Regions from separate parts of the Aliivibrio sp. A6 genome, predicted to be linked through region 3. Evidence: predicted binding sites of a transcription regulator. Region 3 holds the regulator's gene; each other region holds the start of a gene.
What was found. The regulator MetJ, encoded in region 3, represses methionine synthesis genes. The targets are predictions, from matches to a motif close to TTAGACNTNTANANGTCTAA.

Region 1 (3,273 bases), on a different contig from region 3:
TATTGCGTTAAGTTTGATGTTAGTAAGTATTGGTTTTTGGAGCTTTCACTTATTCAAACAGCAAGCCGTGAAGTGGCAAAATCTAGCGTTAGCAAGCGTAATTATGGCTATTTCTGGTTATTATCAATTTCAGTTGTTTTTTGTGATGTAGTCCACGCATTCATTCTTAAAACTGGTCTACTCTAAGTGTGTCTCTTAAGCAACATGGAGGGTGAAGATTGGATTTAAGTAATGCTCACGGACTAGAAAGTGGAATTCTACTCGGCATAATTAATGAAAAATTGCGATTGGAATGTCACAGTCTAGAAGAATTATCTAGTATGTATGAGCTTGATACACAAGGAGTTCAAGACAAGCTCAGTGGCTTGGGTTATCAATATGACCCATTAACGAATCAATTTAAAAATAAATAGGTTTTTTAATACACGCAATAGAAAACACACTTCGTTTAAGTCATTTTAATTCCATCTAAATGACTCTGGCTCTGCTGTTTCGCAGTAGAGAAAAATGCTTGTAAATATTTTTTATCATGTTCGCTGTCTCTAACGGCAGCGAACAATCTTCGCCATAAACCTTTCCCTAGCGGTTTACTCTCAATTAAGCCTTGTCTTGAAAACTCACTGATAGCCCAATTAGGTAATGCTGCAACCCCCAAACCTGCTGACACCATTTGTATTAACATGAGTGTGTTCTCTGCTTGTTTCCATTTTGCTGGTTCTGCATTGTTTGGCGATAGGAAATGTTTTACTACATCTAAACGCTGTTTTTGTACAGGGTAAGTCAGCATAGTTTGATCGAGTAAGTCCTCTGGTTCTATATATTCTTTATTGGCAAGCGGGTGGTTAGTTGCCATTACTAGGCGCATTTCAAAATCAAACAATGGTTCGTAATGTACCTCGCCACGGGGCTGGATATCAGAGGTAATGACGAGATCTAAATCGCCATTAACCAAAGCAGGTAACGGCTCAAACCCAAAACCCGATGAAAAATCCAATTCTACTTCTGGCCAACCCACTTGATATTCTTTAATCGCAGGCATTAACCATTGAAAGCAAGAATGGCATTCAATCGCCATGTGCAGTCGTCCGTGTAAGTCTTCTTTCAAGCTTGCAATATCGTATTCAGCTCTGGCCATTTTAGGCAAAATATCATCCGCTAGTTTTAACAGTATTTCACCTTCTGATGTGAATTTTACAGGACGAGTTTTGCGTAAAAAAACATGGTTACCAAGTCGAGCTTCAAAATCTTTCAGTTGATGAGAAAGCGCTGATTGAGTTAAATGGAGTGCATTGGCTGTTGCGGTTAATGAGCCAGTGTCACGTAATGTAGTTAAGGTTTTTAGGTGTTTTAATTCAATCATTACTGTACCTCAAGGTCCGTTTGAGTAAGTTCAACAATCTTCACAGTAAAGTGAAAAGGCCATAAAGTAAACATCTAGACGGCTAAATAAAATTAGTGCATTTAAATAAAATCTAGCTTAGTTGAAATAAATTCATAATCAAAATGAAGTATTCGACGTTGTAGATAGTTCGAAAAAAGGTCATTGTTTAGCCATCCAAACGGCTAAGGGAATTGGACAAATGACAACAAAATTAAACAATACAGTAGGAAAAACAGTCACTCATATTTTAGGTTATCCACGAGTCGGTGCTCAACGAGAATTAAAATTTGCTCAGGAAAAATATTGGCGTGGCGAGATAGAACAGAAAGAACTATTGGCCGTGGGCAGTGAGCTACGTCAGCGCCATTGGCAAGATCAATCCACATCAGGGTTAGATTTTGTTACTGCGGGTGATTTTGCTTGGTACGATCATGTATTAACCACAAGTTTACTTTTAGGTCACGTGCCTGCTCGTCACAATAACGGATTTCCTGATTTAGATACCTTATTTAAAGTGGGGCGTGGTCAATCTCAAAACAGCTGTGGTTGTGGTGAAGCAGCGTCGGATATGACTAAGTGGTTCAATACTAATTACCATTACATCGTGCCAGAATTTTCTAAAAACGATAAATTTAATGTCAGTTGGTCACAACTTTTTGATGAAATTGCTGAAGCACAAAAGCAAGGCCATAAAGTGAAGCCTGTGTTGCTAGGGCCGCTTAGCTACCTTTGGTTAGGTAAAGAAGTGAATGACGAGGAAGTAGAACAAGGGTTTGATCGTCTGTCTCTTCTGCCTCGCTTGTTGACGGCTTATCAAGCTATTTTCTCTAAATTAAATGCATTAGGTGTTGAATGGGTTCAAATTGATGAGCCAATTCTGGCACTAGAGCTACCAAAAGCATGGGCTGATTCATTCAAATTGGCTTATCAAGTGATTCAAAGTGATGTGAAATTACTCTTAACAACGTATTTTGATGGCATTGAGCATCATTTAGATAAAATCACAAAACTTGCGGTAAATGGTTTACATATTGATATTTCTGCCGATCCACACCAGTTAGATGCAATAGTGAGTGCATTGCCAAAAGAGTGGGTACTATCCGTAGGTGCGGTTAATGGGCGCAATGTATGGCGTGCAGATTTAGAACGTTTGCATGAAAAGCTTCAACCAATAAAAGAAGCCTTGGGTGATAAGTTATGGATCGCAAGTTCATGTTCATTGCTGCATAGTCCGGTTGATTTAGAACAAGAAACAGAATTATCGGAAGAGACGGTTCAATGGTTTGCGTTTGCAAAACAAAAGCTAAAAGAAGTGACATTGTTAGGTGATGCTTTAGATGGTAACCAAAATGCAATTCTAGCTTGCCATCAATACAGTCAGCCACTGCGTGAGCGTGAGAGTGCAGAACACATTAATAAGCCTGCGGTACAGCAACGCTTATCCGCTATCACTCCTGCATTAGCAGAGCGAGCAGAAGCATATGCAATCCGTGCGCAGCACCAAGCTGAAAAGTTAGGTTTGCCATTATTACCAACCACGACAATTGGATCATTTCCACAAACCTCTGATATTCGTCAACAGCGCAGTGCTTACCGTACTGGTAAGTTGAACGAGCAAGATTATGTTACTGCAATGAAAGGGCATATAGCCGATGCAGTTGAGCGTCAAGAACGTTTAGATTTGGATGTGCTCGTGCATGGTGAGGCTGAGCGTAATGACATGGTTGAATATTTTGCGGAGAATTTAAACGGCTTTCAAGCAACGCGATTTGGCTGGGTGCAAAGTTATGGATCTCGTTGTGTAAAACCAGCAATCGTGGTGGCAGATATTGAACGTGAAGCACCAATCACGGTTGATTGGACGCAATATGCTCAATCGTTAACGACTAAAC
Region 2 (3,273 bases), on a different contig from region 3:
CAACTTGGTCACATGGGCGCCATGTGCTCATGTTTGGTGTTAGACGTAGAGAAGCAATTTGCTCAACTGGTTGGTGAGTTGGGCCATCTTCGCCAAGACCGATAGAGTCATGCGTGTAAACTTGGATGTTTTGCACTTTCATCAGTGCAGCCATGCGCATTGCGTTACGAGCGTACTCCATGAACATTAGGAAAGTTGCGCCGTACGGTACGAAACCACCGTGCAGAGCAATACCGTTCATGATCGCCGTCATACCAAACTCACGCACACCGTAGTGAATGTAGTTACCAGAGAAATCTTCAGCAGTTAGAGACTTAGAACCAGACCACATAGTTAGGTTAGAAGGCGCAAGGTCAGCAGAGCCACCCATGAATTCAGGTAACATAGCACCAAACGCTTCTAGTGCATTTTGAGAAGCTTTACGTGAAGCGATATTTGCAGGGTTCGCTTGAAGATCTGCAATGATTGCCGATGCTTTTTCTTCCCACTCTGCAGGTAAATCGCCATTTACACGACGCTTGTATTCAGCTGCAAGCTCAGGGTATGCCGCTGCATACGCATCAAATTTAGCATTCCAAGCTGCTTCTTTTTCAGAACCCGCTTCTTTTGCATCCCACTCAGCAGCCACGTCTGTTGGAATTTCAAATGCGCCGAACTCCCAGCCTAATGCTTTCTTAGTTGCTGCAATTTCATCAGCACCTAGTGGAGCACCATGACAGTCGTGTGTACCTTGCTTGTTTGGAGAACCAAAGCCAATCACTGTTTTAGTACAGATCAACGTCGGACGAGGGTCCGCTTTTGCTGCAATAATTGCAGCGTTGATTGCATCAGCATCGTGACCATCAACCGCCGGGATTACATGCCAGCCGTACGCTTCAAAACGTTTAGGTGTGTCATCAGAGAACCAACCTTCAACTTCACCATCAATAGAAATACCGTTGTCATCCCAGAAAGCAACTAGCTTACCAAGACCAAGAGTACCCGCTAAAGAACACGCTTCGTGAGAGATACCTTCCATTAAACAACCGTCGCCCATGAACACGTAAGTGTTGTGGTCAACGATATCATGGCCTTCACGGTTAAATTGCGCTGCCAATGCTTTCTCAGCCATTGCCATACCAACACCGTTTGTGATGCCTTGACCTAATGGACCAGTCGTTGTTTCGATACCTGGTGCATAACCGTACTCAGGGTGACCTGGTGTTTTAGAATGCAACTGACGGAAGTTTTTTAAGTCTTCGATAGAAAGGTCATAACCAGAAAGGTGAAGCAGAGAGTAAATCAGCATTGAACCGTGACCATTAGAAAGAATGAAACGGTCGCGATCAGCCCACTCTGGATTCTGTGGGTTGTGATTTAGGTGGCTACGCCATAATACTTCAGCGATGTCTGCCATACCCATAGGTGCGCCAGGGTGACCAGAATTTGCTTGTTGAACACCATCCATGCTTAAAGCGCGGATTGCATTTGCTAGATGTTTACGTGAAGACATGCCTGCTCCTGAAAATTCGAAGGACTATATGTTTATTGAGCTAGTTAACTCTTGACTGGCTAACTCATCGTTATGAATTAACCTAAATTTGCAGGTCCGTATTGTCGCAAAGGCTTATCTGCACTGCAAACGATTACTTATAAAATAAAGCGCTTTTTTTCACGATTTTGAAAGAAAACCTTGTTTGCTGAAGTAAATCCCATGTTCAGACGCAAACGATTGGTTATGTCTTATATTTATTTTCTTCTATGAAATGAGTTGTAATTAATCAATATTCCTCTATTATAGCCGTCTAGATGGAAAAACGCCTACACTGTTATACGTATAGACTTATATAGATTGTGGGTATTTTTAGAACTTATTATTTATAGAAGTGGAGCTCCCTTATGGCTAAGCACCTATTTACCTCTGAGTCTGTATCAGAAGGTCATCCAGATAAAATTGCCGACCAAATTTCAGATGCAGTACTTGATGCGATCTTAGAACAAGATCCAAAAGCTCGTGTTGCTTGTGAAACGTACGTAAAAACGGGCATGGTTATGGTCGGTGGTGAAGTAACTACTTCTGCGTGGGTTGATATCGAAGAAATCACTCGTGAAACCGTTCGTGATATCGGTTATGTTCATTCAGATATGGGCTTTGATGCGAACTCTTGTGCAGTATTAAACACAATTGGTAAGCAATCTCCTGACATCAACCAAGGCGTTGATAAAGCCGATCCAAAAGAACAAGGCGCGGGCGACCAAGGCATCATGTTTGGTTACGCAACAAACGAAACACCTATCTTAATGCCTGCTCCAATTACTTACTCTCACCTACTTGTTAAAAAGCAAGCTGAAGTACGTAAGAGCGGAAAACTGGATTTCTTACGTCCAGATGCAAAATCTCAAGTAACATTCCAATATGACCAAGGTAAGATTGTTGGTATTGATGCTGTTGTTCTTTCAACACAACACTGTGATTCAGTAACCACTCCAGATCTTCGTGAAGCGGTAATGGAAGAGATCATCAAGCCAGTACTTCCTGCAGAATGGTTAAATAAAGAGACTAAGTTCTTTATTAACCCAACAGGTCGCTTTGTTATCGGTGGCCCAATGGGTGACTGTGGCCTGACTGGTCGTAAAATCATCGTTGATACTTACGGCGGCGCAGCTCGTCACGGTGGCGGTGCATTCTCTGGTAAAGATCCATCAAAAGTTGACCGTTCAGCAGCATACGCAGCACGTTACGTAGCGAAAAACATTGTTGCTGCAGGCATGGCTGATCGTTGTGAAATTCAACTTTCATACGCTATCGGTGTTGCAGATCCAACATCAATCATGGTTGAAACCTTTGGTACTGAAAAAGTATCTCACGACATCATCATTGAAGCGGTTCGTCAGCACTTCGACCTACGCCCGTACGGCCTACAAGAAATGCTTAACCTTCTTCAGCCAATCTACAAGAAGACGGCAGCATACGGTCACTTCGGTCGTGAAGAGTTCCCATGGGAAGCAACAGATAAAGCAGACATCCTTCGTGATTTCGCAGGCATTAAGTAAGCATTAATTACTTATCCCTGAATTTAAAAGGGAGCTTCGGCTTCCTTTTTTGTTTTCTAGCCCCATATACTCTTTATAATTACCTTGGTATTAAAACTTATACCATTCTGGATAAGTCGTTGTTCAGATAATTGCTTAGGAAAAATCGATTAGAGCAAGGCATAAATTACAGTAACTAGAGGATCTAATTACAAAATTTATAACGCTGATATAATCGATTTTAACAAGCAAGAATGATCA
Region 3 (3,273 bases):
ACACCACTCTCATTGACGGCAAAGGTTTCAGCGACACGAAAGCGTAAAGGAAAATCAAAAGCAGAGCAAAGCGCTGGGTTTTGCTCAGTACCATAACCTGTTTCTGTAATATAGCTTTCGTTATTCCAGATCTCAGCCACCATGTAACCGAGCGGGTTAACTTGTTCGCCTTTATTATTAATATACGTCGTGTTTTGTGATGCATTATCAACGGCTTTTCTAATGTTTATCCAAGATTCAGTAGGGACTTGGTAAGCTTGATCTAATCGCCAACCATCAATCTTTAATTCGGATATCCAATAAGCTGCGACTTCAGAGTAAAAGTCTTCGCTCTCAGGATAGTCAACTGGATTATTGCTGCCACTCGGTAGTAAGCCTGATGGTGATGGCTTAATGAGGCCTTCTTTATGGTGACCAAATACACCATCAAATAAGACATACATTCCACGTTTATGTGCTTCTTCTACTAATTCTTTTGCTTTTTCTAATGTGCCAAAGCGAGGATCTATTTTAAAAAAGTCAGTAGCAAAATAACCGGTAGCATCGAGCTTATCTGCCCAATGATCTTGCCCCTCAATGGGAGCAGATTCAAAAATAGGCGTCATCCAAATGGTATTCATGCCAAGTGATTGAATATAGTCTAATGAATCAATGATCCCTTGCAGGTCGCCATTATGATGACTCGGACCATAGCCAGTACCGTGACCAATGTTTGGATCACCATCAACAAAGCTTTCCACCATAATTTGGTAGATGCGTAAATGATTACTTTTTTCCATCATCTGTGGATTACATTGATAGGCTGAGGTTGTTTGTGTTGTTTCTGAGGTTGAGCTACAAGCGCTCAGTAGAGAAGTAATAGCGAGTGCTATCGCTGTTTTTGCTATGTTATTTTTCACAGTTAATCCTTTATATTTATAGTAGGGCACTGTGATTGTTTATTAAGCAAGTAGAAATGTAATCCTCCTGATTTATAAAAAATGAGGAGGAGACAGGAGGCGGAGATGAAAGTTATTTACTCGTCGTCAAACGCTTCGAATTCAATGCCCATTGCGGTCATTAATGCTTTTGCTTCTGCAGGAATATCATCAGGGCGGTCTTTACGTAGATCTTCGTCTGTAGGTAAAGGTTGGCCTGTATAAGCATGAAGGAAAGCCTCACATAATAGTTCACTATTCGTTGCGTGACGTAGGTTACTTACTTGGCGACGCGTACGTTCATCAGTAAGGATTTGCAGTACCTTTGTTGGAATAGAAACAGTAATTTTTTTTACTTGTTCGCTTTTTTTACCATGTTCGGCATAAGGACTTAAATAGTCACCATTCCAATCAGCCATTGTTCACCTTCGTTCAGAATTATTGATGTTGAGTTAGAGTCTCTAATTCTAGCGATATTTACGGCTATAAGCAAAGATATATAGACGTCTAGAAGTATTGACGTCTCATTTTGTGGTGGTAAAGTAGAAGAATATAACTTATGGATTAGATTATACCACTGCTTAGCAGTTTGGAAGGGAAATTATGAGCGAGAGAAAACCGGCAACTATTGCAGTTCGTACTGGCATTGAAAGCGATTCACAACATAATGCGGTTGTGCCTCCTATCTACTTATCAACTAACTACAGCTTCCCTGAATTTGGTGATGTACCAAAGTACGATTATGCTCGCTCAGGAAACCCAACTCGAACACAACTAGAGACCACCTTATCTGATTTAGAGTGTGGTGCTGGTGCGGTTGTGACAAACTGCGGTACTTCAGCGCTTAATCTAATGGTTTCAGCTCTGCTTGGTCCTGATGATCTTATTGTTGCCCCTCATGACTGTTATGGCGGAACGTATCGCTTATTTAACACTCGCGCTAATAAAGGTGACTTCCAAACCTTATTTGTTGATCAATCGGATACTAAGGCTTTAGATGCCGCCATTGCTAAAAAGCCTAAACTTATTTTATTAGAGACCCCTTCTAATCCATTAGTTCGAGTGGTAGATATTGCTGAAATTTGTCAAAAAGCCGCAAAAGTAGGTGCTTTAGTTGCTGTTGATAACACTTTCCTTTCTCCTGTCTTACAGCAACCTTTAACGCTTGGTGCTGACTTTGTCCTTCACTCGACAACTAAATACATTAATGGTCATTCTGATGTTGTTGGTGGCGTATTAATCGCAAAAACACAAGCGCACGCAGATGATCTCGCATGGTGGGGAAATTGCATTGGTGCAACAGGCACTGCATTTGATAGCTACTTAACCTTACGTGGTATTCGTACCTTAGGTGCGCGTATGCGAGTGCATGAAGAGAATGCAATGGAGGTGCTTAAGTGTCTTCAAGAAGAAGCATTAGTAGGCACAATTTATCACCCAAGCTTACCTGAGCATCCGGGCCATGATATTGCTAAACGCCAACAAGCAGGGTTTGGTGCAATGTTAAGCTTTGAGCTAAATGGGTCATTAGAGCAATTAAAGGTGTTTGTAAAAGAGCTTAAATATTTCTCTTTAGCTGAATCACTTGGTGGAGTAGAAAGTCTCATTGCCCATCCGGGTACCATGACCCATAGAGCGATGTCTGATGAAGCGCAAGCAGAAGCCGGATTGGCTCCAACACTATTACGTATTTCCGTTGGATTAGAAGACAGCCGAGATCTGATTGCCGATCTTAAACAAGCCTTCCTTGTAGCAGCAGGAGTGAAATAATGACAGGAGTCGTCACGCGCCAGTTACATAAATTTGGTGGTAGTAGCCTTGCTGATCCGGAGTGTTACCGTCGTGTAGCTACCATATTAAAAGAATATTCTCATGATCATGATTTAGTGGTTGTCTCTGCTGCGGGTAATACAACGAACCGAATTTTAGAATGGTTTGAGGCACTATCAAAAGATGGTCGCCTTGCGCATGAAGTATTGGGATCCTTACGACAATACCAACAAGGTTTAGTCTCTGAATTATTGACCGTTGAAAATGCAGAGCCATTGCTTGAGGAGCTGCATAAGGAGTTGGTCGCTATTGGTCAATTATATGCTCCTTTGACAGAAGTTCAGCAAGCGGATGTACTTGGTCATGGTGAAGTATGGTCTTCAAGATTACTTGCTGCTTATTTAAATCAAATTGATCTACACGCTACTCCGCTTGATTCTCGTACTTTTTTACGCGCAGAGCGAGCTGCTCAGCCAGAGGTTGATCGCACACATTCTTGGCCATTATTCAAAGAGCAAATTGCTCAGCATCCTCATGGGCGTATTGTGATAACCGGGTTTATGGCTCGCGATCAAAAAGGAGAAAC

Region 1: the regulator MetJ is predicted to act here: its motif matches at 1,427-1,446, upstream of metE (5-methyltetrahydropteroyltriglutamate--homocysteine S-methyltransferase).
Region 2: the regulator MetJ is predicted to act here: its motif matches at 1,809-1,828, upstream of metK (methionine adenosyltransferase).

What each region holds. Positions count from the first base shown of each region.
Region 1 covers NZ_JARACR010000014.1:60,510-63,782, reverse strand. Annotated here, with positions in the region: gene PVK70_RS10100 (hypothetical protein) at 1-151, shown strand, start outside; gene PVK70_RS10095 (DUF4250 domain-containing protein) at 219-413, shown strand; gene PVK70_RS10090 (LysR substrate-binding domain-containing protein) at 449-1,360, opposite strand; gene metE (5-methyltetrahydropteroyltriglutamate--homocysteine S-methyltransferase) at 1,581-3,273, shown strand, end outside.
Region 2 covers NZ_JARACR010000002.1:160,548-163,820, forward strand. Annotated here, with positions in the region: gene tkt (transketolase) at 1-1,492, opposite strand, end outside; gene metK (methionine adenosyltransferase) at 1,879-3,033, shown strand.
Region 3 covers NZ_JARACR010000006.1:117,560-120,832, reverse strand. Annotated here, with positions in the region: gene PVK70_RS05890 (alpha-amylase family glycosyl hydrolase) at 1-899, opposite strand, end outside; gene metJ (met regulon transcriptional regulator MetJ) at 1,016-1,336, opposite strand; gene PVK70_RS05880 (O-succinylhomoserine (thiol)-lyase) at 1,521-2,687, shown strand; gene PVK70_RS05875 (bifunctional aspartate kinase/homoserine dehydrogenase II) at 2,687-3,273, shown strand, end outside.